2 regions of the Ectobacillus sp. JY-23 genome follow, and region 2 is predicted to be linked to the other one. Evidence: a T-box and tRNA genes for the amino acid it is inferred to sense, from the RefSeq annotation. Region 2 holds a T-box; the other holds one or more tRNA genes.
What was found. A T-box is a leader RNA that pairs with one kind of tRNA and senses whether it is charged. The one in region 2 lies ahead of alaS (alanine--tRNA ligase), so its partner is inferred to be a tRNA-Ala.
Positions count from the first base shown of each region.

Region 1: it encodes a tRNA-Ala, which carries the amino acid that the T-box ahead of alaS (alanine--tRNA ligase) is inferred to sense. The anticodon was not compared.

Region 1 is NZ_CP095462.1:2,469,219-2,481,679, reverse strand. Features, by position in the region: gene MUG87_RS12730 (sigma factor G inhibitor Gin) at 149-328, opposite strand; rRNA gene rrf (5S ribosomal RNA) at 684-799, opposite strand; rRNA gene MUG87_RS12720 (23S ribosomal RNA) at 881-3,798, opposite strand; tRNA gene MUG87_RS12715 (tRNA-Ala) at 3,858-3,933, opposite strand; tRNA gene MUG87_RS12710 (tRNA-Ile) at 3,949-4,025, opposite strand; rRNA gene MUG87_RS12705 (16S ribosomal RNA) at 4,112-5,647, opposite strand; gene MUG87_RS12700 (pro-sigmaK processing inhibitor BofA family protein) at 6,110-6,379, opposite strand; gene MUG87_RS12695 (YaaL family protein) at 6,570-6,788, opposite strand; gene recR (recombination mediator RecR) at 6,800-7,396, opposite strand; gene MUG87_RS12685 (YbaB/EbfC family nucleoid-associated protein) at 7,409-7,735, opposite strand; gene dnaX (DNA polymerase III subunit gamma/tau) at 7,753-9,411, opposite strand; RNA gene ffs (signal recognition particle sRNA large type) at 9,542-9,805, opposite strand; gene tadA (tRNA adenosine(34) deaminase TadA) at 9,882-10,373, opposite strand; gene MUG87_RS12665 (cysteine hydrolase family protein) at 10,450-10,989, shown strand; gene MUG87_RS12660 (deoxynucleoside kinase) at 11,125-11,763, shown strand; gene MUG87_RS12655 (deoxynucleoside kinase) at 11,763-12,431, shown strand; gene MUG87_RS12650 (DUF3797 domain-containing protein) at 12,460-12,461, opposite strand, start outside.
Region 2 is NZ_CP095462.1:1,609,933-1,622,393, forward strand. Features, by position in the region: gene alaS (alanine--tRNA ligase) at 1-2,515, opposite strand, end outside; T-box leader at 2,565-2,769, opposite strand; gene MUG87_RS08430 (AI-2E family transporter) at 2,807-3,868, opposite strand; gene MUG87_RS08435 (DUF3918 family protein) at 4,156-4,284, opposite strand; gene MUG87_RS08440 (hypothetical protein) at 4,297-4,488, opposite strand; gene MUG87_RS08445 (SF1B family DNA helicase RecD2) at 4,598-6,907, opposite strand; gene MUG87_RS08450 (tetratricopeptide repeat protein) at 6,927-7,577, opposite strand; gene mnmA (tRNA 2-thiouridine(34) synthase MnmA) at 7,654-8,766, opposite strand; gene MUG87_RS08460 (cysteine desulfurase family protein) at 8,786-9,928, opposite strand; gene MUG87_RS08465 (cysteine metabolism transcriptional regulator CymR) at 9,945-10,361, opposite strand; gene MUG87_RS08470 (replication-associated recombination protein A) at 10,493-11,761, shown strand; gene MUG87_RS08475 (RsfA family transcriptional regulator) at 11,816-12,448, shown strand.

The DNA.
Region 1 (12,461 bases), 860 kb from region 2:
GAATGGGTCTGGCCACATCTGTGCCAGCCTATCTTTTTCATGCTTCTTGGAGAAGAACTTCAGTGAACGATAAAAAAAACAATAGGCTATAGCCTACTGTTTTATAGATTTTTCGAATGCGAAAGCTCACTTCTATATAACGGGAATATCAAGCGTGTATCCTTCGCAATTTTGTAAGATAAAATTCATACTTAGGATCGTTGGTTTCCGTACATATAATATCTTTCTCGCAACTCTCGCATATAAACCCATTATACAACGTAATACCAGTAGGCTTTTCAAGATCACATACAATACAAGATTTTGTTACATTGATTGTATTCTCCAAACCCTTCACCTCCGTATTATTATAGTTAACTGTTATCTTAATTTTTATACATTTTTAAATTATTTAGTTAATTATTCGTCTTATATCCTATGATACAGATATTTTATTGGTGCCTATCTTTATTTGATTTACAATCCTCTATGTTATATAAAGTAAGAGCCCTTTGAAACAAAGCTCTAAGGTTCTTTATTGATTTTCATTACAGGATTTTACTTTCAAAGAGCCGTTCGGGGGCTCCTTAGCACTATGTGCCTTTGGGATTCTCATACATCGTAATTAATAAATACAGATATCAAGATTAAATTTTAACACAACCAAAACAAAAAAGCCGGTCAAAATGACCGGCCTACTGTGTGCCTAGCGACGTCCTACTCTCACAGGGACAAGGTCCCAACTACCCTCGGCGCAAAAGAGCTTAACTTCCGTGTTCGGTATGGGAACGGGTGTGACCTCTTTGCCATCATCACTAGACATATGAAGGCATGTTCCTTCAAAACTGGATAACAAGTGTGTAATCTAGCTCCAGCTCGCTAAACGCTCGCCTCTGCTTTTTTGGTTAAGTCCTCGATCGATTAGTATCAGTCAGCTCCACACGTCGCCGCGCTTCCACCTCTGACCTATCAACCTGATCATCTTTCAGGGATCTTACTAGCTTGACGCTATGGGAAATCTCATCTTGAGGGGGGCTTCATGCTTAGATGCTTTCAGCACTTATCCCGTCCGCACATAGCTACCCAGCGATGCCCTTGGCAGAACAACTGGTACACCAGCGGTGCGTCCATCCCGGTCCTCTCGTACTAAGGACAGCTCCTCTCAAATTTCCTGCGCCCGCGACGGATAGGGACCGAACTGTCTCACGACGTTCTGAACCCAGCTCGCGTACCGCTTTAATGGGCGAACAGCCCAACCCTTGGGACCGACTACAGCCCCAGGATGCGATGAGCCGACATCGAGGTGCCAAACCTCCCCGTCGATGTGGACTCTTGGGGGAGATAAGCCTGTTATCCCCGGGGTAGCTTTTATCCGTTGAGCGATGGCCCTTCCATGCGGAACCACCGGATCACTAAGCCCGACTTTCGTCCCTGCTCGACTTGTAGGTCTCGCAGTCAAGCTCCCTTATGCCTTTACACTCTTCGAATGATTTCCAACCATTCTGAGGGAACCTTTGGGCGCCTCCGTTACATTTTAGGAGGCGACCGCCCCAGTCAAACTGCCCACCTGACACTGTCTCCCGCCCCGATAGAGGGGCGCGGGTTAGAACTTCAATACAGCCAGGGTAGTATCCCACCGACGCCTCCACCGAAGCTGGCGCTCCGGGTTCATAGGCTCCTACCTATCCTGTACAAGCTGTACCAAAATTCAATATCAGGCTACAGTAAAGCTCCACGGGGTCTTTCCGTCCTGTCGCGGGTAACCTGCATCTTCACAGGTACTATAATTTCACCGAGTCTCTGGTTGAGACAGTGCCCAAATCGTTACACCTTTCGTGCGGGTCGGAACTTACCCGACAAGGAATTTCGCTACCTTAGGACCGTTATAGTTACGGCCGCCGTTTACTGGGGCTTCGGTTCAAAGCTTCGCTTGCGCTAACCTCTCCCCTTAACCTTCCAGCACCGGGCAGGTGTCAGCCCCTATACTTCGCCTTGCGGCTTCGCAGAGACCTGTGTTTTTGCTAAACAGTCGCTTGGGCCTTTTCACTGCGGCTCTCGCTAGAGAGCACCCCTTCTCCCGAAGTTACGGGGTCATTTTGCCGAGTTCCTTAACCAGAGTTCTCTCGCACACCTTAGGATTCTCTCCTCGCCTACCTGTGTCGGTTTGCGGTACAGGCACCTTTTACCTCGCTAGAAGCTTTTCTTGGCAGTGTGGAATCAGAGAGTTCGCCCATACGGGCTTCCCCATCACAGCTCAGCCTTACGATGAGCGGATTTGCCTACTCATCAGCCTAACTGCTTAGACGCACGCGACCAGCGGTGCGCATCTCCTATCCTCCTGCGTCCCTCCATTGCTCAAACGGTAAAGAGGTGGTACAGGAATATCAACCTGTTGTCCATCGCCTACGCCTGTCGGCCTCGGCTTAGGTCCTGACTAACCCTGAGCGGACGAGCCTTCCTCAGGAAACCTTAGGCATACGGTGGATGGGATTCTCACCCATCTTTCGCTACTCATACCGGCATTCTCACTTCTAAGCGCTCCACCAGTCCTTACGGTCTGACTTCACAGCCCTTAGAACGCTCCCCTACCACTGATACCTTTGGTATCAATCTGCAGCTTCGGTAGTATGTTTAGCCCCGGTACATTTTCGGCGCAGAGTCACTCGACTAGTGAGCTATTACGCACTCTTTAAATGGTGGCTGCTTCTAAGCCAACATCCTAGTTGTCTAAGCAACTCCACATCCTTTTCCACTTAACATACATTTTGGGACCTTAGCTGGCAGTCTGGGCTGTTTCCCTTTTGACCACGGATCTTATCACTCGTAGTCTGACTCCCAAGGAATAAGTCATTGGCATTCGGAGTTTGACTGAATTCGGTAACCCGAGGGGGGCCCCTAGTCCAATCAGTGCTCTACCTCCAAGACTCTCACACTTGAGGCTAGCCCTAAAGCTATTTCGGGAGAACCAGCTATCTCCAGGTTCGATTGGAATTTCTCCGCTACCCACACCTCATCCCCGCACTTTTCAACGTGCGTGGGTTCGGGCCTCCATTCAGTGTTACCTGAACTTCACCCTGGACATGGGTAGATCACCTGGTTTCGGGTCTACGACCACGTACTATGTCGCCCTATTCAGACTCGCTTTCGCTGCGGCTCCGTCTTATCAACTTAACCTTGCACGGGATCGTAACTCGCCGGTTCATTCTACAAAAGGCACGCCATCACCCGTAAATGGGCTCTGACTACTTGTAGGCACACGGTTTCAGGATCTCTTTCACTCCCCTTCCGGGGTGCTTTTCACCTTTCCCTCACGGTACTGGTTCACTATCGGTCACTAGGGAGTATTTAGCCTTGGGAGATGGTCCTCCCGGATTCCGACGGAATTTCACGTGTTCCGCCGTACTCAGGATCCGCTCAAGAGGGAACGAAGTTTCAACTACAGGGTTGTTACCTTCTATGACAGGCCTTTCCAGACCGTTTCGTCTACCTCGTTCCTTTGTAACTCCGTATAGAGCGTCCTACAACCCCAAGAGGCAAGCCTCTTGGTTTGGGCTAATTCCGTTTCGCTCGCCGCTACTTAGGAAATCGCATTTGCTTTCTCTTCCTCCAGGTACTTAGATGTTTCAGTTCCCTGGGTCTGCCTTCCTTACCCTATGTATTCAGATAAGGATACCATTCCATTACGAATGGTGAGTTTCCTCATTCGGAGATCTCCGGATCATAGCTTACTTACAGCTCCCGAAGCATTTCGGTGTTAGTCCCGTCCTTCATCGGCTCCTAGTGCCAAGGCATCCACCGTGCGCCCTTTCTAACTTAACCATTAAAAAGTTTACACTTTTTGAATTACACTTGTATTGTTATCCAGTTTTCAAAGAACATGGTGGAGCCTAGCGGGATCGAACCGCTGACCTCCTGCGTGCAAGGCAGGCGCTCTCCCAGCTGAGCTAAGGCCCCGTTATTCAGAAAGTATGGTGGGCCTAAATGGACTCGAACCATCGACCTCACGCTTATCAGGCGTGCGCTCTAACCAGCTGAGCTATAGGCCCATACTTATTGAGTTGAACACTCAAAACTAAACAAAACAGAGAACGTCTTTTCATACAATGAACAGCGTTCATTGATGTCTCCATAGAAAGGAGGTGATCCAGCCGCACCTTCCGATACGGCTACCTTGTTACGACTTCACCCCAATCATCTGTCCCACCTTAGGCGGCTGGCTCCTTACGGTTACCCCACCGACTTCGGGTGTTACAAACTCTCGTGGTGTGACGGGCGGTGTGTACAAGGCCCGGGAACGTATTCACCGCGGCATGCTGATCCGCGATTACTAGCGATTCCGGCTTCATGCAGGCGAGTTGCAGCCTGCAATCCGAACTGAGAACAATTTTATGGGATTCGCTCCACCTCGCGGTCTCGCAACCCTTTGTATTGTCCATTGTAGCACGTGTGTAGCCCAGGTCATAAGGGGCATGATGATTTGACGTCATCCCCACCTTCCTCCGGTTTGTCACCGGCAGTCACCTTAGAGTGCCCAACTGAATGCTGGCAACTAAGATCAAGGGTTGCGCTCGTTGCGGGACTTAACCCAACATCTCACGACACGAGCTGACGACAACCATGCACCACCTGTCACTCTGTCCCCGAAGGGAAAGCCCTATCTCTAGGGTTGTCAGAGGATGTCAAGACCTGGTAAGGTTCTTCGCGTTGCTTCGAATTAAACCACATGCTCCACCGCTTGTGCGGGCCCCCGTCAATTCCTTTGAGTTTCAGCCTTGCGGCCGTACTCCCCAGGCGGAGTGCTTAATGCGTTAACTTCAGCACTAAAGGGCGGAAACCCTCTAACACTTAGCACTCATCGTTTACGGCGTGGACTACCAGGGTATCTAATCCTGTTTGCTCCCCACGCTTTCGCGCCTCAGCGTCAGTTACAGACCAAAGAGCCGCCTTCGCCACTGGTGTTCCTCCACATCTCTACGCATTTCACCGCTACACGTGGAATTCCGCTCTTCTCTTCTGCACTCAAGTCTCCCAGTTTCCAATGACCCTCCACGGTTGAGCCGTGGGCTTTCACATCAGACTTAAAAGACCGCCTGCGCGCGCTTTACGCCCAATAATTCCGGATAACGCTCGCCACCTACGTATTACCGCGGCTGCTGGCACGTAGTTAGCCGTGGCTTTCTAATCAGGTACCGTCAAGGTACGAGCAGTTACTCTCGTACTTGTTCTTCCCTGACAACAGAGTTTTACGACCCGAAAGCCTTCATCACTCACGCGGCGTTGCTCGGTCAGGCTTTCGCCCATTGCCGAAGATTCCCTACTGCTGCCTCCCGTAGGAGTCTGGGCCGTGTCTCAGTCCCAGTGTGGCCGATCACCCTCTCAGGTCGGCTACGCATCGTCGCCTTGGTGAGCCGTTACCTCACCAACTAGCTAATGCGACGCGGGTCCATCTGTAAGTGATAGCCGAAGCCATCTTTCCATTTTGAACCATGCAGTTCAAAAACATATCCGGTATTAGCTTCGGTTTCCCGAAGTTATCCCAGTCTTACAGGCAGGTTACCCACGTGTTACTCACCCGTCCGCCGCTAACCTCCGAAGAGGTCCGCTCGACTTGCATGTATTAGGCACGCCGCCAGCGTTCATCCTGAGCCAGGATCAAACTCTCCATAAAAGTGTTTGTCTAGCTAAAATAAATGTTGACGTTTCATGTTTTGTTTAGTTTTCAAAGTTCATTTGCCGCCGAAGCGACTTTATTATCATATAACATCCAAATCCTGAAGTCAACAACTTTTTTCATAGTGTCGCTGACGACATTTATTAATATACCATGTACATAACCTATGGTCAACACTTTTTTAACTTTTTTATCATAACAATTTTATCATTTTAATTATGAGTCACATTAAAGCGTGGTGTTGATAATTAGCACTTGTTGATTAGAGTGAAGAAGTTAAGGCTTCTGTGAAAAAAGTCAGTCAAAAAGAGAGTACACAGATGCGTAGCGCGGAGGAGACTATCTGACCGCCCGATGAAAATGAGCATCGACACAACCAAACTATAAAAAACCACCCTTTTTGTCTCGTAAGGATGGTTTTACCTAAAACAAGAACATCATTATAAAGTGCCTCTTCTCTTAAAGAGGGATAATATACAGCTGAATCACAGCTAGTGCAATTATTCCTGGTATTCCTAAAATTCCTGTTATAGATGCGGTAACTGCATTAATAGGAACATGCAAGCCATACTTGGATCCTGCCATGTTCAGCACAAATAAAAAGATAGCCCCTAGTAATATCTTTACTATTGTCCCCCCTACGAAGCGAATCGGTTTAAGCGGAGCCCCAATTAATAACAGCATGACAATTAAACCTACTATGCATGAAATTACAAGTAAGTTGTTCATTTTTCATCCCCCTTATAACTTGTACTATTATACTTATGAGGAGCTTTTGAAAAATACAACCTATGTTAGAGAACTCTAACTATACTTTCATGCTGATTTTTATAGTAACTAAATCTTGTAGCGACTTCATATAATTATAGATTTACTTCCCATCAAACAGAAAAAAAAGACGCCTTTTTAAGACGTCTTTTTACTTTCTTAATGAGACTTTACGTAATTTCGCTTCTCTTAATGCATAAAAGTACTTCACTTCGGCTAGTTGCAGATGACATAATACCTCTTCAGATGGCTCTAGACTCTGTTCAACTATACGCTTTTGCCTCATCCACTCTTGCTTTAATTCTTCTAATAGTTCAATAAATTTTCTATCATACTGACGTCTAATGTGACCTTTACGGCGAAAAATCATAATTAGACCTCCTACAGCTCTCTACGGCCTTCTAAGGCTTTAGAAAGAGTAACTTCATCGGCATACTCCAAATCTCCTCCAACAGGCAATCCATGAGCGATTCGCGTCACTTTAATACCTGACGGCTTCAATAAGCGCGATATATACATAGCCGTTGCTTCTCCCTCAATGTTTGGATTAGTAGCCAGTATGACCTCTTTAACCATTTCATCATGCAGACGTTTTAATAAATCAGGAATATCAATATCTTCTGGACCAATTCCCTCCATTGGAGAGATTGCGCCGTGCAGAACATGATATACGCCTTGGTATTCTTTCATTTTTTCCATTGCAATTACATCTTTTGGCTCTTGTACTACACAAATCACTGACTTATCGCGGCTATTATCTTCACATATATAGCAAGGATCACGATCAGTAATGTGTCCGCAAACGGAACAATAGGTTAGATTGCGTTTAGCATTTACAAGTGCCTTCGCAAAATCTAATACATCGTCTTCCTTCATGTTAAGTACGAAAAAAGCCAATCGAACTGCTGTTTTTGGGCCAATGCCGGGTAGTTTCATAAAGCTATCTATAAGCTTTGATATCGGTTCTGGATAGTGCACTGGTATCTCCCCTTAGAAAAGTCCGCCCGGTAGATTCAATCCTTTTGTGAATTGTCCCATAGTAGACATTGTTAAGTCTTCAATTTTCTTTAATGCATCATTTGTAGCTGCCATTACTAAATCTTGAAGCATTTCAATGTCATCTGGATCTACTACGTCTTCTTTAATCTTCACTTCAAGCACTTGTTTATTACCGTTTACCACAACAGTTACCATACCGCCACCTGCAGTACCTTCAACTGTTTTTTCAAGAAGCTCCTCTTGTGCAGCCTGCATTTGTTTTTGCATTTTTTGCATTTGTTTCATCATATTATTCATATTTCCCATACCACGCATCATTTCAATTCCTCCTAGATTTATTCTTGTATTTCTACTAGTTCTTGGCCTACTAATTTAATTGCTTCTGCTACAATAGGATCTTCGGCCTTAGGAGTATCTTCGACTTGTTCTTTTAAAAAGCCTTCTCGAATTTTACTCCACTCAGATTTGGGAACAGCTATCATATTGAATTGTTCCCCTAATAAATCATATAAGATTTGCTCGACTGTGTCTGTACCATCTTGATTTTCCCCAGCCATTTTACAATGAATTTCATACTCAAATGCCAGTACATAGGCTCCAGCAGCCGCTGCGACGGGCTCACTTTTTTCGAGCAACACGGCGTATGCAACCTTATTTCTTGCCTTTAGCTGGTCTAAAACCTCTCCCCAAGCACCTTTCAGTTTTTCTAAATCTTTGCGAGTAGCATTTTTTAAGACCTCATGAATGCGTCCTATCGGGAGCTTTAATGTTGTTTTTGCACTTGGTTTAGCAGTTTTCTTTGGCTCAGGTGGAGCTGCTACAACACCGTTTCTTTTCAATTCTTTAAGGGCATGCTCCATTTCCTGCAAACGCTGCATTACTGCCTCTAAACGATCTCCCCCTCGCAGTGCGAATTGCTGACAGAGCTTGACCATTACCACTTCAAGAAAAATACGCGGGTGATTTGTCCATTTCATTTCTTGCTGACTTTTACTAAGTGTATGAATTATATCGTAAATTGCATCTGCTTGTATCTTATCACTGAAGCTACGGAACGATTCGTCAACAACCACTCTTTCCAGTAAATCCTCAAGTCCAGAAGAAGTTTGATATAGTAACATATCACGAAAATAATAAATAAAATCTTCCATAAAACGTAATGGATCTTTTCCTTGATTCATCATACGATTAACAATCCGTAAAGCTTCTGCTACATTGTTATTGTATATACATTCAACCAACTGATTTAAATATTGCTGTGATACAGAGCCTGTTACAGTGAGCACTTCTTCTGCAGTAACCTCGTTTTCACTATAAGAAATTGCCTGATCTAGCAAGCTTAACGCATCACGCATACCACCTTCAGCGGTTCTTGCAACAATATGAAGAGCTTCATCCGTTATAGTAATATGTTCATTATGTACAACGGTTGTTAAGCGTTCTACGATATCCTGAACAGAAATTTTCCTGAACTCAAAGCGTTGACACCGCGATATAATTGTTGGCGGTATTTTATGAGGCTCTGTTGTAGCCAAAATAAAAATAACGTGCTTTGGAGGTTCTTCTAACGTTTTTAACAACGCATTGAATGCGCCAATCGATAGCATGTGAACCTCGTCAATGATATATACTTTGTAACGAACTGAACTTGGTGCATATTTGACTTTATCGCGAATATCACGGATTTCATCTACACCATTATTCGAAGCTGCATCTATTTCTAATACATCCCCAATTGTTCCGTCTGTTATCCCTAAACAAGAAGGACAAGTATTACATGGCTCTGCAGTAGGTGCTTGCTCGCAGTTTACAGCTTTAGCAAAAACTTTCGCAATTGTCGTTTTCCCTGTACCGCGCGGACCAGAAAACAAGTACGCATGTGATACCTTTTGTTGTAGAAGGGCATTTTGCAGCGTCTTCGTTACATGCTTTTGACCTACCACATCTTCAAACATTTGTGGTCGCCACGTTCGATAAAGCGCCTGATATGACACGAGAGCGTTGCCTCCCTCAAACTTTTTTATTCATTTTATTATACCTTATTTGCAACTTTGATTCCATTTCAAAAAAGGCTATCAAAAAACCCACTCTTCATAGAGTGGGTTTATGATTTAAGTTAAACTGCCGTGCACCTTTCGTCGATTATGTGCCATAAGCGTTACTTAAGCAGTTAGCTCGGCCCAGGCACCCCTGCGGCACACGAGAGCTTCCGCTTATTGCTGCTTCCTTCCGGACCTGACAAGGTTCACGGATTCCCGTTGCGCAGGACCCAGACGTCAACGCCACTTACTTAAGGCAGCCCTACAGCAGCATAACCTCGGAAAGGAATTCGGCCTCGCTAGAGCGGATTGCGAGTACAGGGCACCGCTACCTCCCCGCTTAGCACGGCAAAGTTAAAACCATATTTAGTTGCCTTGTTGAAGGCACTATTAGTATAACGCGTTTCTACATAAATTGCAACTTGTCACTTTTTGCTATTGTCAGCCAGCTTCTTTTCTTTTTTCTTTTGCCTAAGTTTGCGAAAAAAATCTGATAATAACTGCCCGCATTCCTCTTGTAAAACACCGCTTATGACCTGTGCTTGGTGATTAAATCTCTCTTCATTCAATAAATTCATTAAAGTTCCTGCACATCCACCTTTCGGGTCTGCTGCTCCGTATACCACTCTTTTTACACGAGATAATACGATAGCACCCGCGCACATGGGGCAAGGTTCTAATGTAACATATAGCGTCACATCCTCAAGTCTCCATGTTCCTAGCTTTTTACAAGCTTCATCAATTGCCAGAAGTTCCGCATGTGCAATAGCACGTTGCTCAATTTCCCTTAAGTTATGAGCACGACTAATAACTTGATCTTGCCATACAATAACAGCCCCAATTGGAACCTCATCAATTGCTTCCGCTTTTTTTGCCTCTTCAATCGCCATTTGCATGTAATACTCATCCGTATACATTTAATAATCCTTTCTTTGTTACAAATAACTTTTTTCCTTTCTACCAAAACTAAACCGAAAGGAAGGAGAATGCAATATGAAAGATACTGCATTATTAATTATAGATATGATTAATGACTTTGATTTTGAGCATGGTCCAACTCTTGCACATAAATGTAGAGAAATCGTCCCGGCCATTATAAACTTAAAAAATTTTGCTAATCAACACGACATACCTATCATTTATATTAATGACCATTATAATATTTGGCAGACAGATATGAAAAAAATTATTGCTCATTGCAGCAATACATTAAATAAAACTTGGCTTAATGATATTTCTCCCGGTGAAAGTGATTACTTTCTCATCAAGCCACATTATTCAGCTTTTTACGAAACACCTTTAAACACATTACTTGGATATCTTAAAATCCAATCTCTTATTTTAACAGGTATAGCTGGTAACATCTGTGTGTTGTTCACAGCAAATGACGCACATATGCGAAATTACAAATTATATGTCCCTCATGACTGTATTGCATCTAATTCTGATAAAGATAATGATCATGCGCTACAAGTAATGTCACATATTTTAAAAGCGGATACATCCCACTCTACCTTGTTATTTACACAATAGGTTTGCTGTACTAGTATAAATTTCTAAACAAATTTTTGTAAAGAATTCGTCCTTTTACGTCCTCTCTTGTGCTACAATAATCCTGTTTTGATTTTTTTGTTCGTCTTAAGACGCCGTGGTAAAGGAGGAGCAACAATGGTAAAAGTACCTTTTATAACTGTAGAGGGGCCGATCGGTGTCGGAAAAACTTCACTTGCCAAAGCTATATCAGATTATTTCGGTCTTCATTTATTAAAAGAGATTGTAGATGAAAATCCTTTCTTAGGGAAGTTTTATGAAAACATCAGCGAATGGAGCTTTCAGACAGAAATGTTTTTCCTCTGCAATCGCTATAAGCAACTAGAAGATATCCACACCAAGTACCTGCAACAAGATAAGCCAGTTGTAGCAGATTATCATATCTTCAAAAACTTAATTTTTGCATCCAGAACTTTGCAACCAGCTCAATATAACAAGTATATTAACATTTATGAGATTCTCACACGAGACATGCCTGTACCCAATGTTATCATATACTTAACAGCAAGCTTAGAGACCCTGCAAAAGCGTATTGCCATGCGTGGTCGTGAGTTTGAAAAAAATATGAATCCGCAGTACTTAGTACAACTTATTGCGGACTACGAAACTGCCATGGACACTTTCATTGCAGAGCACCCGCACATTCCTGTGTTGAAATTCAACGGTGACAATATCGATTTTGTTAATAACGAAGCTGATTTGAAAGCCATTCTATCCGCGTTAGAAAATACGCTTAAAAAGGAGATCACACTCTAATGAACTTAAGACAAAAATATGATATCCCTAACGATGCGGTGATTACAATTGCCGGTACAGTAGGTGTAGGAAAATCTACGATGACTAATGCACTTGCTAATGCGTTATCATATCGAACTTCCTTTGAAAAGGTTGATACAAACCCTTACTTGGACAAATTTTATGCAGACTTCACCCGCTGGAGCTTTCACCTGCAAATTTATTTTTTAGCTGAACGCTTTAAAGAGCAAAAGAGAATTTTTGAATATGGCGGTGGTTTTATACAAGACCGCTCTATCTATGAAGATACAGGCATTTTTGCCAAGATGCATTTTGAGAAGGGAACCATGACAACTACAGACTACGAGACGTATAAAGGTCTTTTTGATGCAATGGTCATGACACCATACTTCCCACACCCTGACCTGCTCATTTATTTGGAAGGATCTTTCGAAGATATTGTAGATCGTATCCGTGAGCGCGGCAGACCAATGGAGCAGCAAACACCGATTGAATATTGGAAAGAAATGCACGAACGCTATGAAAATTGGATTAACAACTTTAATGCTTGTCCTGTATTACGTTTGAACATTAATGAATATGATATTATCCAAGATAGTGGCTCTATCGAACCAATTGTTGAGAAAATTGGGCATTTTATTAAACACACAAGAAAGCTTGTGAAATAAAAAATAATCCCGTGCATGATGCACGGGATT
Region 2 (12,461 bases):
CTGCGCCTTTCACCAGATTTCCTGCATGGAATTTACCTGTAAGATCTTTTGTAACACCTGCAAGCAAGTTTACTTTTCCTTCATTAACAGCGGCAAGTAAAATAACGCCGGAACCAATTTTATGTTTCAAATCGTCCATCATCGTACGCAAGTTGTTTACGTCCGCGACGTTCACCTTACTTGCAAGAACGCTTACGCCATCAACTACTTGTACTTGATCTGTTAAGTTACCTGCTTCAATATTGCTTAGCTTCGCTGCCAAAGATTCGTTTTCTTTTTGCAGTTGCTTCACTTCCGCAAACAAGCCGTCTACCCTTGTTAAAATATCCTTTGTGTTCGTTTTCAGCTTGCTTGCTGTTTCTTTCAGAAGCGACACTTGACTGTTCATCATTTCATAAGCAGCCTTGCCTGTTACTGCCTCAATACGACGTGTACCTGCACCAATACCGGATTCTGATACCAGTTTAAAGATACCGATTGACGATGTATTTTCAACATGGCAACCACCGCAAAGCTCTAGGCTGTAGTCTCCAACTTGTACAACGCGAACCACATCACCGTACTTTTCACCAAACAGCGCCATTGCGCCCATCGCTTTTGCTTCTTCAATTGGCTTTTGAGAAATAACAACCGGAATACTATCCCAAATCTTTTCATTTACAATACGTTCAATTTTTTCGAGCTCTTCTGCTGTCACTTGACCAAAGTGAGAGAAGTCAAAGCGTAAACGCTCAGATGTCACAAGAGAGCCTGCTTGATTAACATGTGTGCCTAAAACATCTTTTAACGCCTGATGTAAAATATGCGTCGCTGTATGATTTTTAATTACACTTGCGCGATTTGAAGCATCAACTACAGCCGTTAGTGTTGCACCTTCTTGCAATGTACCTTCTAGTACAACCACTTTGTGCAGGTTTTGCCCGTTCGGTGCTTTTTGTACATCTTTCACTGCAACCTTGACACCCTCAGCAATTAATTGACCTTCATCTGCAATTTGACCGCCGCTCTCTGCATAAAACGGAGTGACATCCAAAATAAGTTGTGCCTCTTCACCCGCATTTACAACTTGTGCGTACTCGCCGTTTTGTAGCAACGCTACAATTGTGCTTGTCGCCTGCAATTCATTGTAACCTACAAATTGACTTTCCACTTTGATTTCTCCAAGAACACCACCTTGTACTTGCATGGAATCTACATCTTGACGGGCTGCTCTCGCGCGTTCACGCTGCTGTTCCATCTCTGCTTCAAAGCCGCTGTGATCTACTGTCATGCCTGCTTCTTCTGCATATTCATCCGTTAATTCAATTGGAAAGCCGTATGTGTCATACAATCGGAATGCATCTGCACCAGAAAGAACCGTGCTACCTGCTGCTTTTGCCTTTTCAATCACTTGCGCTAAAATCGCTTCTCCTTCGTGAAGTGTTTCGTGGAAGCGCTCCTCTTCGTTTTTCACAACGCGTTGAATAAATTCTGTCTTCTCTTTCACTTCTGGATAGAAGTCTTGCATAATCTCACCAACAACCGGTACTAGCTCATACATGAAAGGACGATTAATATTCAATTTCTTCGCATATCGTACTGCACGGCGCAATAAGCGACGCAGTACATACCCGCGACCTTCATTAGAAGGCAGTGCTCCGTCCCCCACTGCGAATGTTACCGTACGAATATGGTCAGCAATTACTTTGAATGCTGTGTCCTTCTCTACATCGCCGCCGCGGTATTTCTCACCCGAGATAGATTCTGTTGCGCCGATGATTGGCATAAACAAATCTGTATCGAAGTTTGTCGGTACGTCTTGTACCACAGAAGCCATACGCTCAAGACCCATGCCTGTATCGATGTTTTTCTTTGGAAGCGGCGTATACGTACCGTCTGGATTATGGTTGAATTGGGAGAATACCAAGTTCCACACCTCAAGATAACGCTCGTTTTCACCGCCTGGATATAACTCTGGATCAGACGGGTCGTTACCATAGGCTTCACCGCGATCATAGAAGATCTCTGTATTCGGGCCACTTGGACCTTCGCCAATATCCCAGAAGTTTTCTTCTAAGCGAATAATACGCTCTTTCGGAACACCCATCTTTTCATTCCAAATTTGGAACGCTTCATCGTCTTCTGGGTGAATCGTAACAGAAAGCTTTTCTTTATCAAAACCAATCCATTTTTCGCTTGTTAAAAACTCCCAAGCCCATGTAATTGCCTCTTCTTTAAAATAATCGCCAATGGAGAAGTTCCCCATCATTTCAAAGAATGTATGGTGACGTGCTGTTTTTCCAACGTTTTCGATGTCGTTTGTACGAATGGATTTTTGTGCATTTGTGATACGTGGATTTGCTGGAATTACACGACCGTCAAAGTACTTTTTCAATGTTGCTACACCGCTGTTGATCCATAGTAGCGACGGATCTTCATGCGGAACAAGAGACGCGCTCGGCTCTACAGCATGTCCTTTTTCTTGGAAAAAATCTAAAAACATTTGGCGAATTTCTGCTGCTTTTAACTTCTTCATGTATACTTCCTCCTTATTTTTTGGACAAATAAAAAACTCCCGCCCCCATAGCAGGGACGAGAGTATACTCGCGTTACCACCCTGATTATGGACCGGAGTCCATCACCTCAAGTTGCCGTAACGTGGCAAGACGGCAGGTGTTAGCTGCTCTCAGGATTAGCGTTCCGTCACTCTTCATCTGAAAGTCCTTTCAGCCTACGGGACCTCTCTCTGGAAAATGGGCTGTGACGTACTCGATCCGTCATGGATTTATGTATTCAAGCGAATTATAGCCTACAATTCATAGCCTTGTCAACGTCTTGCGAGCAGTCTTTTGGAATGAATAATGATAGTACGTAATACTGCAAGTACTGGCACCGCAAGCAGCAGCCCCGGCAATCCGGCAATCTCACCGCCTACTAATAAAGCGAACATAATTACAACCGGATGCATCCGAAGGGATTTGCCCACGATATACGGTGATAATATATTACTTTCTAAGAACTGCAAGATAGCGAGCGCTACCCCAGCTTTGATTACCATGTTGACCGATACGGTTGCGGCAACGATCAGAGTTGGAATTGCTCCTAAAATAGGACCAAAGTACGGAATAATATCCGTAACACCTATGAGAATTCCAAGTAACAATGGATATTTTAAGCCAATAATCCAAAATGCAAATGCAGCAACTCCAGCCAATACGGCACACACAAATAGTTGACCACGAATATAGTTTCCCAGTGATTTATCAATATCATCTACAAGCTTTCTCCCCTCTGCACACCACTTCCCCGGGACACATCGCCAAAAAAAGTGATACATGCGATCATAGTCTTTAAGCAAGTAGAATACGATGAATGGAATGAGTACAATGATTAACAGAGAATCCAATATTCCCTGTGCCGTACTCATCATCCGATCCAAAAAAGATTGTAGCTTAGCTTCAACACCAAGAAACGCCTCTCTTAGCTTGTCCGTCACAAATTCCGGAAAATTGGCTGTTCTTGTTTCTACCTGCTTGGTCCAGCTTTCGTACATATTAATAAATTGCGGGAAATTACGGTTCATGTCCTTTAATTGAGAGATTGCTGCAGGAACACCTTTATATACCCCATAACCTACCCCTCCAAAAAATAAGATATATATGAGTAAAATAGCGAGAACACGCGGCATTCCTCTTTGATGTAGCTTCTCCACAAGTGGATGCAATAAGTAAGCAATAAAATAAGCTGTTAAAAACGGAATTATCACCAATTTCATTAATTGCAAAAGAGGAAACCACATTGGCCTTAGCTTCCAAAATACAAGCAAACATAAAAACAACAGTAAAAGCAGGGCCAAACGGTAAATCCAAATTAGCTTAATATTTTTCACCGCACATCCCTCCGTTTCTCTAGTGTGAGAAACATATGGACTCTTTATGCAAAGTCATCAAATACAATAGCTGTGTTACAGTCAGAAGTTAATGATCGACCCTTGTTGATTGGAGGTGATAATCCTGCTGGAAAAGCAAGTCAAAAGGCGACCTCGCAAACGCATAGCGCCGAGGAAACTCTCTGCCGAGGAAACTCTCTGAAGAAGCGAACACCCGTAACGGAAACTAACAACGAACTTTAACAAAACCAATACAATAAAAAACAGTACGGTAAACCGTACTGTTTTTACAAATAAGATTTCATCATTTTTTTCGCTTTTTTCATGCTTTTATAAGAAAGCATGTTATTTTTGCGCGCGTAATGATAAGCAGCAGCACCCAAACCAAATGCCAACAGTGAAGATTTCATGTTCATGCGTGTCACTCCTTACATGCTGATTGTTCTTTCGTCATCATCAAACAAATCATCAAGCGAGCTTAATGAACCATCCTCTTCAACTTGATGTGTAAAAATTTTCCCCTTTGCCACAGACAGCTCAATGTAACAAGTCCAGCAATAAAATTGGTTCACCCCAATTTTACCGATATCTTTTCCTTTACAGTTCGGACATATCAACAAGGCGTAATCACTCCCGTACCTTTTTCTATTACGCCAGTATCGTCCAAACCGCAGGAATTTAAACAGAGACAAAAAACTTCCTTGCCTCTCTTTTATAACTTATGCTGTTTTATAAAAAATCATAAGGAGAAAGTTCTTCCACGTCATTTTCTTCCTTCAATACGGTCCGTTCCTTTAACCTCTCGCAAAGCGTCGTTTGCCGCGTCGCATCGTCCGTACGGCTAATACCTGACTGAAAAGCATCCGACTCACCGCACAAAATTAAAAACTTCTTACTGCGCGTAATTGCCGTATAAAGAAGATTACGCCGTAGCATACGATAATAGCTTTTTACAACAGGTAAAATGACAATAGGAAATTCACTACCCTGTGCTTTATGAATAGAACAGCAATACGCATGCGTAATTTGATTAAAATCCGGCTTTGTATACGTAACTTCAATGCCGTCAAAAGAAACGACAAGCATATCCTGCTGCTCTACATTTTCCTTTGCATAAAAAATAGATACAATTTCACCCATATCACCATTAAATACTTGGCTTTCCGGTTGATTAACAAGCTGCAACACTTTATCGCCCACACGATATATAACATCACCAAAGGTAAGCTCTCTTCGTTGTTCACGAGCTGGATTAAATACTTCCTGAAGCGCTTGATTTAGCATATTAATACCTGCCGGACCTCGGTACATTGGCGCCAGTACTTGTATGTCTTTTGCTGTAAAGCCTTTTGTTTGTGCGTTTTCACACACTTTCTTAACCACATCAACAATTTGGCCGCTGCTACACATAATAAAAGAACGGTCGCTTTTTTGTACAGCAATATCTTCCGGTACTTTACCACCTTTAATTGTATGTGCAAGCTGAATCACGGATGACCCTTCCGCTTGTCTGTATATCTCCGTGAGACGTACTGTTGGAATAATTTCTGCTGCTAACAAATCCTTTAACACTTGACCAGGTCCTACAGAAGGCAATTGATCTTCATCCCCTACAATAATGACCTGCATATCAGAAGGTAATGATTTAAACAGCTGATTCGCAAGCCATATATCGACCATGGAAAACTCATCAATAATAAGTAACTTTCCAGCTACTGGTTCATGCTCATTGCGCTGAAAGGATCCTTCCGGCGTCCATCCAAGCAAACGATGAATTGTACCTGCAGGCAAACCCGTAGCTTCACTCATGCGCTTTGCCGCGCGGCCTGTTGGAGCTGTAAGTAAAATAGGAAACGGATTTTTTTCGTTGTAGTCCTTTGCGTCTAAAGACAATCCGTTCATAGCGGCATACATTTCAACAATACCATTGATTACCGTTGTTTTTCCTGTACCTGGTCCACCTGTTAAAATCATCACGGGATGCGTAAGTGCTGTTTGTACCCCTTCCCTTTGCCGGGAGGCATATTGCACACCAAGCTTATCCTCAATAGAGCCAAGGGTCATAAGAAAATCGGCTTCTGAAAAAGATTCCAGTTCTCCCTTTCCCATAAGACGAAATAATGAAGTAACAAGTCCTTGCTCTGCATAGTATAACGATGACAGATATGAGCGATCTTGCTCAATAATGAGCTTGTCTTCTCCTTGTAAAAATTCCAGACATTGCGTAATATCAGCCTCTGAAACAGTACGTTCATGATGATTTAACAGTTCTATTGTTCGTCTGATTAGTTGCTCTGTTGTAATGTAGACATGTCCTTCCTGCAAGGATACGTTTTCTAAAGTAAACAAGCAACCCGCTCGAATCCGATCCGGATGGTTACCTGATATACCAAAGGCTTTTCCGATCTCATCCGCACGCCCAAAACCAATACCTTCAACATCCTCAATCAGCTGATATGGATTGCTACGGATGATTTCTAACGTTTGCTCTTTATACTTCTGATAAATTTTAATGGTTAGCTTGGTGCCAAAGCCATAGCCGCCCAAAAAGCTCATGACTTTCTCAAGCCCTTGATGCTCAAGAATTGTTTGATACAGCTCCTGTGCTTTATCCTTCTTCACAATACCATCTAACACCGATGCATCGTCCAATATTTTAGAAATTGCTTGTGAGCCGAGTTTTTCTACAATGCGTTCAGCCGTTTTTTTACCGATTCCTTTAAATAAATCACTAGATAAATATTGGACAATTCCATTCTTTGTTTGCGGCAGCTCTTTTTTAAACATCTCTACATGATACTGCATGCCATAACGATGATGATCTTTAAACACCCCGTTTAGTGTAAATATTTCTTCCTCGTGCATGCGCGGAAAATAACCAGTAATCAGAACGTCTTTCTCTTCAAATGCTTCGTTCGTCTCTAGCACCTTCATGCGCACAACAGAATACAAATTGTCTTCGTTATGAAAAATCGTATGAAGGACTTGGCCTTTTATGTATTTGTGTTCCTCTTTAAACAAATCCATTGTGTCCTGCATACTTCACGCCCCTTTGCGGTTAGTTCTGCTCAAGCAAGCGAATGCCGTTGCCCGCAAGAAAATGATCCGGTTGCAACTTAACAGCCTGTTTAAATAACTGCAGCGCTTTTTCATTGTTTTCTTCAAATGCGTATGCAACACCAAGATTATATAGTGCATCTGTATGTGTCGGATCTAATTCCAGTACCTTTTCAAACACCGCTTTTGCTTCTTTCACGTGCTCTAAACGCGCTAAACAAAGCCCATACTGAAATGCAGCCTCCGCATCGCTGTCATTCAACTCCATCGCTCTTTGCAAATGCGGCAGTGCCATTAAATCCTTACTGAGCTCCACATAAGTAAATCCGAGCATAAAATAAACATCTCCAGATTGTAAACCACACTGCATCGCCTTTTCAAACATCACCTTGGCATCTTCAAATTGCTCCCGTTCATAACAAATTGTGCCTAAGCCGTAATACGCTGTTGCTAACGTATCATCTAGCTCCAGTGCTTTTTTATAAAAGGATACTGCCCGTTCTGCTTCTCCAAGAACATCCAGCAAATTTGCAAAATTCACATAACCGAGCGGATTGTTCGGCTCTTCTTGAATTGCTTCTGTTAATAGCTGGGCCGCTTCCTCCCATTTTCCTTCCTGCATCCTCGCAATGCCTTGTTCTAGCTTTGTCATACTTATCACCTCTTCATTAGACTCTATATTCATCATAAAAGAAACCTCGGCTCATGAAAAGTCCGAGGTTTCTAAATCACGCCAAGTAGGAAAGCTTATTCCCGGCGCGGAACACTTCATCAATCGTTCCCCCGCCCAAGCATACTTCACCATCGTAAAACACAACAGCTTGTCCTGGTGTAAGTGCACGAATCGGCTCATCACAAAGAATGCGTACATTTCCACCTTCCATCACTTGTACCGTCACCTTGTTATCAGCTTGACGATAGCGGAACTTTGCCGTACATGTAAATTCCGATGCCTTTGGCTCATTTACCCAGCTTACATCGGTTGCAATCACTTCATCACCGTACAGCAGTTCATTATGAAAGCCTTGCTCTACATATAAAATATTATCTTTTAGGTTTTTACCGACAACAAACCACGGATCTCCATCGCCTCCGATCCCCAGACCATGGCGCTGTCCGATTGTATAATACATAAGACCGTCATGCTTGCCTTTTACCTTACCGGACAACGTTTGCATCATACCTGGTTGTGCAGGTAAATAGTTGCTTAGAAATTCTTTGAAGTTACGCTCACCAATAAAGCAAATGCCCGTACTATCCTTTTTCGTTGCCGTTGCAAGATTTGCTTCCTTGGCTATTTCACGGATTTGCGGTTTTGTTAAGTGTCCAAGAGGAAACATTGTTTTCGACAATTGCTCTTGATTTAATTGGTTTAAGAAATACGTTTGATCTTTGTTATCGTCAACGCCTCGTAGCATTTTATATATGCCGTCTTCATAAACTACACGCGCATAATGACCTGTGGCTACGTAATCAGCACCAAGTGCCATAGCGTGATCCAAAAACGCTTTAAACTTAATTTCTTTATTACACATTACATCTGGATTTGGCGTACGTCCGGCTTTATATTCATCCAAGAAGTACGTAAATACCTTATCCCAATACTGCTTCTCAAAGTTTACCGCATAATAAGGGATGCCGATTTGATTACATACTTGGATTACATCGTTATAATCTTCTGTTGCTGTGCAGAATCCATTTTCATCAGTATCATCCCAGTTTTTCATAAACACACCAATTACTTCATAGCCTTGTTGCTTAAGTAAAAGCGCCGCCACCGAAGAATCGACGCCGCCTGACATACCGATTACAACACGTGTTTCATGAGGTTGTTTGTTCATCTTCTTCACCTCCAGTTTATTAATTTTGTGTCAATCGCTTCACGATCTTCACAGTTTCGTACGCGGCTTTTTCTACTTGCTCTTTTGTATTGCCAAGACCAAAGCTAAATCGTACGGATGAACGTATTTTATCAGAGGATTTTCCAAACATCGCCACAAGAACATGTGATGGATCAATGGAACCAGCTGTACAGGCTGAACCGCTCGATACAGAAATTCCCGCTAAATCCATATTTACAAGAAACGACTCAATATGCATGCCTGTAAAGCTCACATTGAATACGTGTGACAAGCTGTTTTCTCCTCCGTTGACCTCAAATTGGATGCCTTCATTTACGAAGACAGATATCATTATATCCTTAAATAATCGGTATTGTTGATTTTTTTGCTCACGTGCTGCTTCTGCAAGCAAAATCGCTTGATGAAACCCAACAATGCCAGGCACATTTTCTGTGCCGGCCCTTCTTTTACGCTCTTGCTCGCCTCCTATTAATAGAGGAGCAAACACAACATGTTTAGCAGCATACAAAAAGCCTACACCTTTAGGGCCGTTAATTTTATGAGAAGAAACGGACAGTAGATCAATTCCTAACTTCTTTACATCAATCTCCACTATACCATACGCTTGTACAGCATCCGTATGAAAATACGCGTCGTGTTCCCGCAGCAAAGCGCCGATTTCCTCTATAGGCTGTACGGTACCTACCTCATTATTACCGTACATAATTGAGACTAAAATTGTTTTTTCTGTCAATGCCTCTTGTACGTCTTGTACATTCACACGTCCAGTTTCATCAACAGGCAAATACGTTATCTCAAACCCCTCATGCTCAAGCATTTTACACGTATTTAAAATAGCATGGTGTTCAATTGCTGTTGTAATAATATGATTTCCTCGCGTTTTATTAGCACGAGCAACACCTAATAGCGCTAAATTATCAGCTTCTGTACCACCGCTTGTGAAAATAATTTCATTCGGCGTTGCACCGATACTGCTTGCACAAGCCCGTCTCGCTTCATCAACCGCATGTCGCGCTTGTCTGCCATAAAAGTGGATACTCGAAGGATTACCAAACATCTCCGTCATGTACGGAATCATGTGTTCCACAACCTGTGGATGCGTAGGAGATGTAGCTGCATGGTCTAAGTATATACGCTCCATTCATACAGCTCCTTTCTTAAATGTAAAACATATATCCATGTCCGTGCTCTTCATCATACTTTACTAAATCTTCAAGCGTCGTGCTATCTAAGACTTCTTGTACCGCATCGCGAATACGCGTCCAAAGCTGTCTTTGTGCAGGGCGTTCTTCTTCAATCCCCTCAACTACACTAATTGGTCCTTCCAATACGCGAATTACATCTCCAGCCGTAATATTAGAAGGGGTATCAGCCAGTACATATCCGCCATAAGCCCCGCGTGTACTTTTTACAAGACGTGCGTTTCGCAATGGTGAAATCAATTGCTCTAAGTAATGCTCAGACAATTCATGTGCCTGTGCGATAGATTTTAACGAAATGGGACCTTCCCCATACTTCTTTGCCAAATCAATCATAATTGTTAAGCCGTAGCGACCTTTTGTTGAAATTTTCATCCAAGCACCTCTTTCCATTCTTACCTGAGTAAGCCTATAAGATTATATCATAAATTCACATGTGAAGAAATTTCATCTTGAAGTGAGAACGTGATAGGATAAACATACAACACACACACAGGAGAGATTGTATGAAACAACCACTTGCACATCGCATGAGACCAACAACAATTGAAGAAATAATTGGTCAGTCTCACCTCGTTGGAGAAGGCAAGCTTCTCCGCCGTATGGTGGAGGCTAAGCACCTGCAATCCATGATTTTATACGGACCGCCGGGCACGGGGAAAACCTCTATTGCCCGTGCTATTGCTGGTAGCACTGGCACACCGTTTCGACTATTAAATGCTGTTACACATAATAAAAAGGATATGGAAATTGTCGTTGAAGAGGCAAAAATGTCCCGTCACCTTATTTTAATTTTGGACGAAGTACATCGCCTTGATAAGAGTAAACAAGATTTTTTACTTCCGCATTTAGAAAGCGGGTTAATTACAATGATTGGCGCTACTACAAGTAATCCCTTTCACTCTATCAACTCCGCAATCCGGAGTCGTTGCCAAATTTTTGAACTGCACGCATTAACAGAAGCCGATATTTTAATTGGTCTAACCCGTGCTCTCTCGAATTCAGAAAAAGGACTGGGTTTTGTGGAAACAGAAGTAACCAAAGAAGCAATGCAGCATTTCGCAAGAGCGTCCGGCGGCGATCTACGTTCTGCTTATAATGCGCTTGAGCTCGCGGTATTATCTACGTTACCTGTAGATGGCGTTAGAACGATTACACTTGAGGTTGCGGAAGAATGCTTGCAAAAAAAGAGCTTTGTCCACGACAAAGACGGTGACTCTCATTATGATGTATTGTCTGCTTTTCAAAAAAGTATTCGTGGCAGTGATGTAAATGCCGCCGTTCATTATTTGGCACGTCTCATTGAAGCCGGTGATTTAACTAGCATTGCAAGACGGCTTCTTGTGATTGCCTATGAAGATATTGGCCTGGCAAGCCCGCAAGCCGGTCCTCGTACCCTTGCCGCAATCGAAGCAGCAGAACGCGTTGGCTTTCCTGAAGCACGTATTCCACTCGCCAATGCGGTTATAGAGCTTTGTCTCTCGCCTAAATCTAACTCGGCTTATCAAGCCATTGATGCAGCACTTCATGATTTACGTACAATGCGTACAGGTGATGTGCCAAAACATTTAAAGGATGCACATTATAAAGGTGCACAAGCATTAGGGCGCGGTATCGGCTACTTATATCCCCATGATTATGAAAATGGCTGGGTACCGCAGCAATATTTACCGGATCGAATTAAAAATAAAGAGTACTATACACCAAAACAAACCGGGAAATTCGAGCAGGCCCTCGCAGCTGTTTATCACAATCTGCAAAACTCAAAAAAATAGTATAAAATGATGCACATGAGAGACAATAAGCAAAAACCCATTGGGAGGCTTGCTATGAAAGTGCGTCAGGATGCTTGGACCCCAGAAAATGATTTACTTCTTGCAGAAACAGTATTGCGGCACATTCGAAGCGGCAGTACACAACTAAAAGCATTTGATGAAGTAGGAGATATACTAAATCGAACATCAGCGGCCTGTGGTTTTCGTTGGAATGCCGAAGTACGTAGCCGTTATGAAGAAGCGGTGCAGCTTGCCAAAAAACAGCGCAAAGAAGCAAAACGAGCACAGCTACAGCGGCCGCAAAAGAAGCTAATTACACCTCGTTTAAAAGAAGAAGCCATTGAAGCTGAATTTTCAGAAGAACCACATGTCTCTTCTCTTTGTATGCAGGATGTAATCCACTTTTTGCAGCAATTTCAGCCAGATACAAAAGAAATTATTAGCTTGCAAACAACAAACGATGTACTTCGCCGTGAAAATGAAGCTTTGCGAAACAAACAACAGGATTTACAAAGAAAGCTAGATCAGCTGCAAAGTGAACAAGGAACAATCCAAGAAGACTATCAAAATCTCGTTCGGATTATGGATCGTGCTCGTAAAATGGTATTATTTGATGAAAAGGAAGAACGAATTGCACCCATTTTTAAGATGGATAAAAACGGGAACTTGGAGATCATTTCACAGTGAGTTAAAGATATTT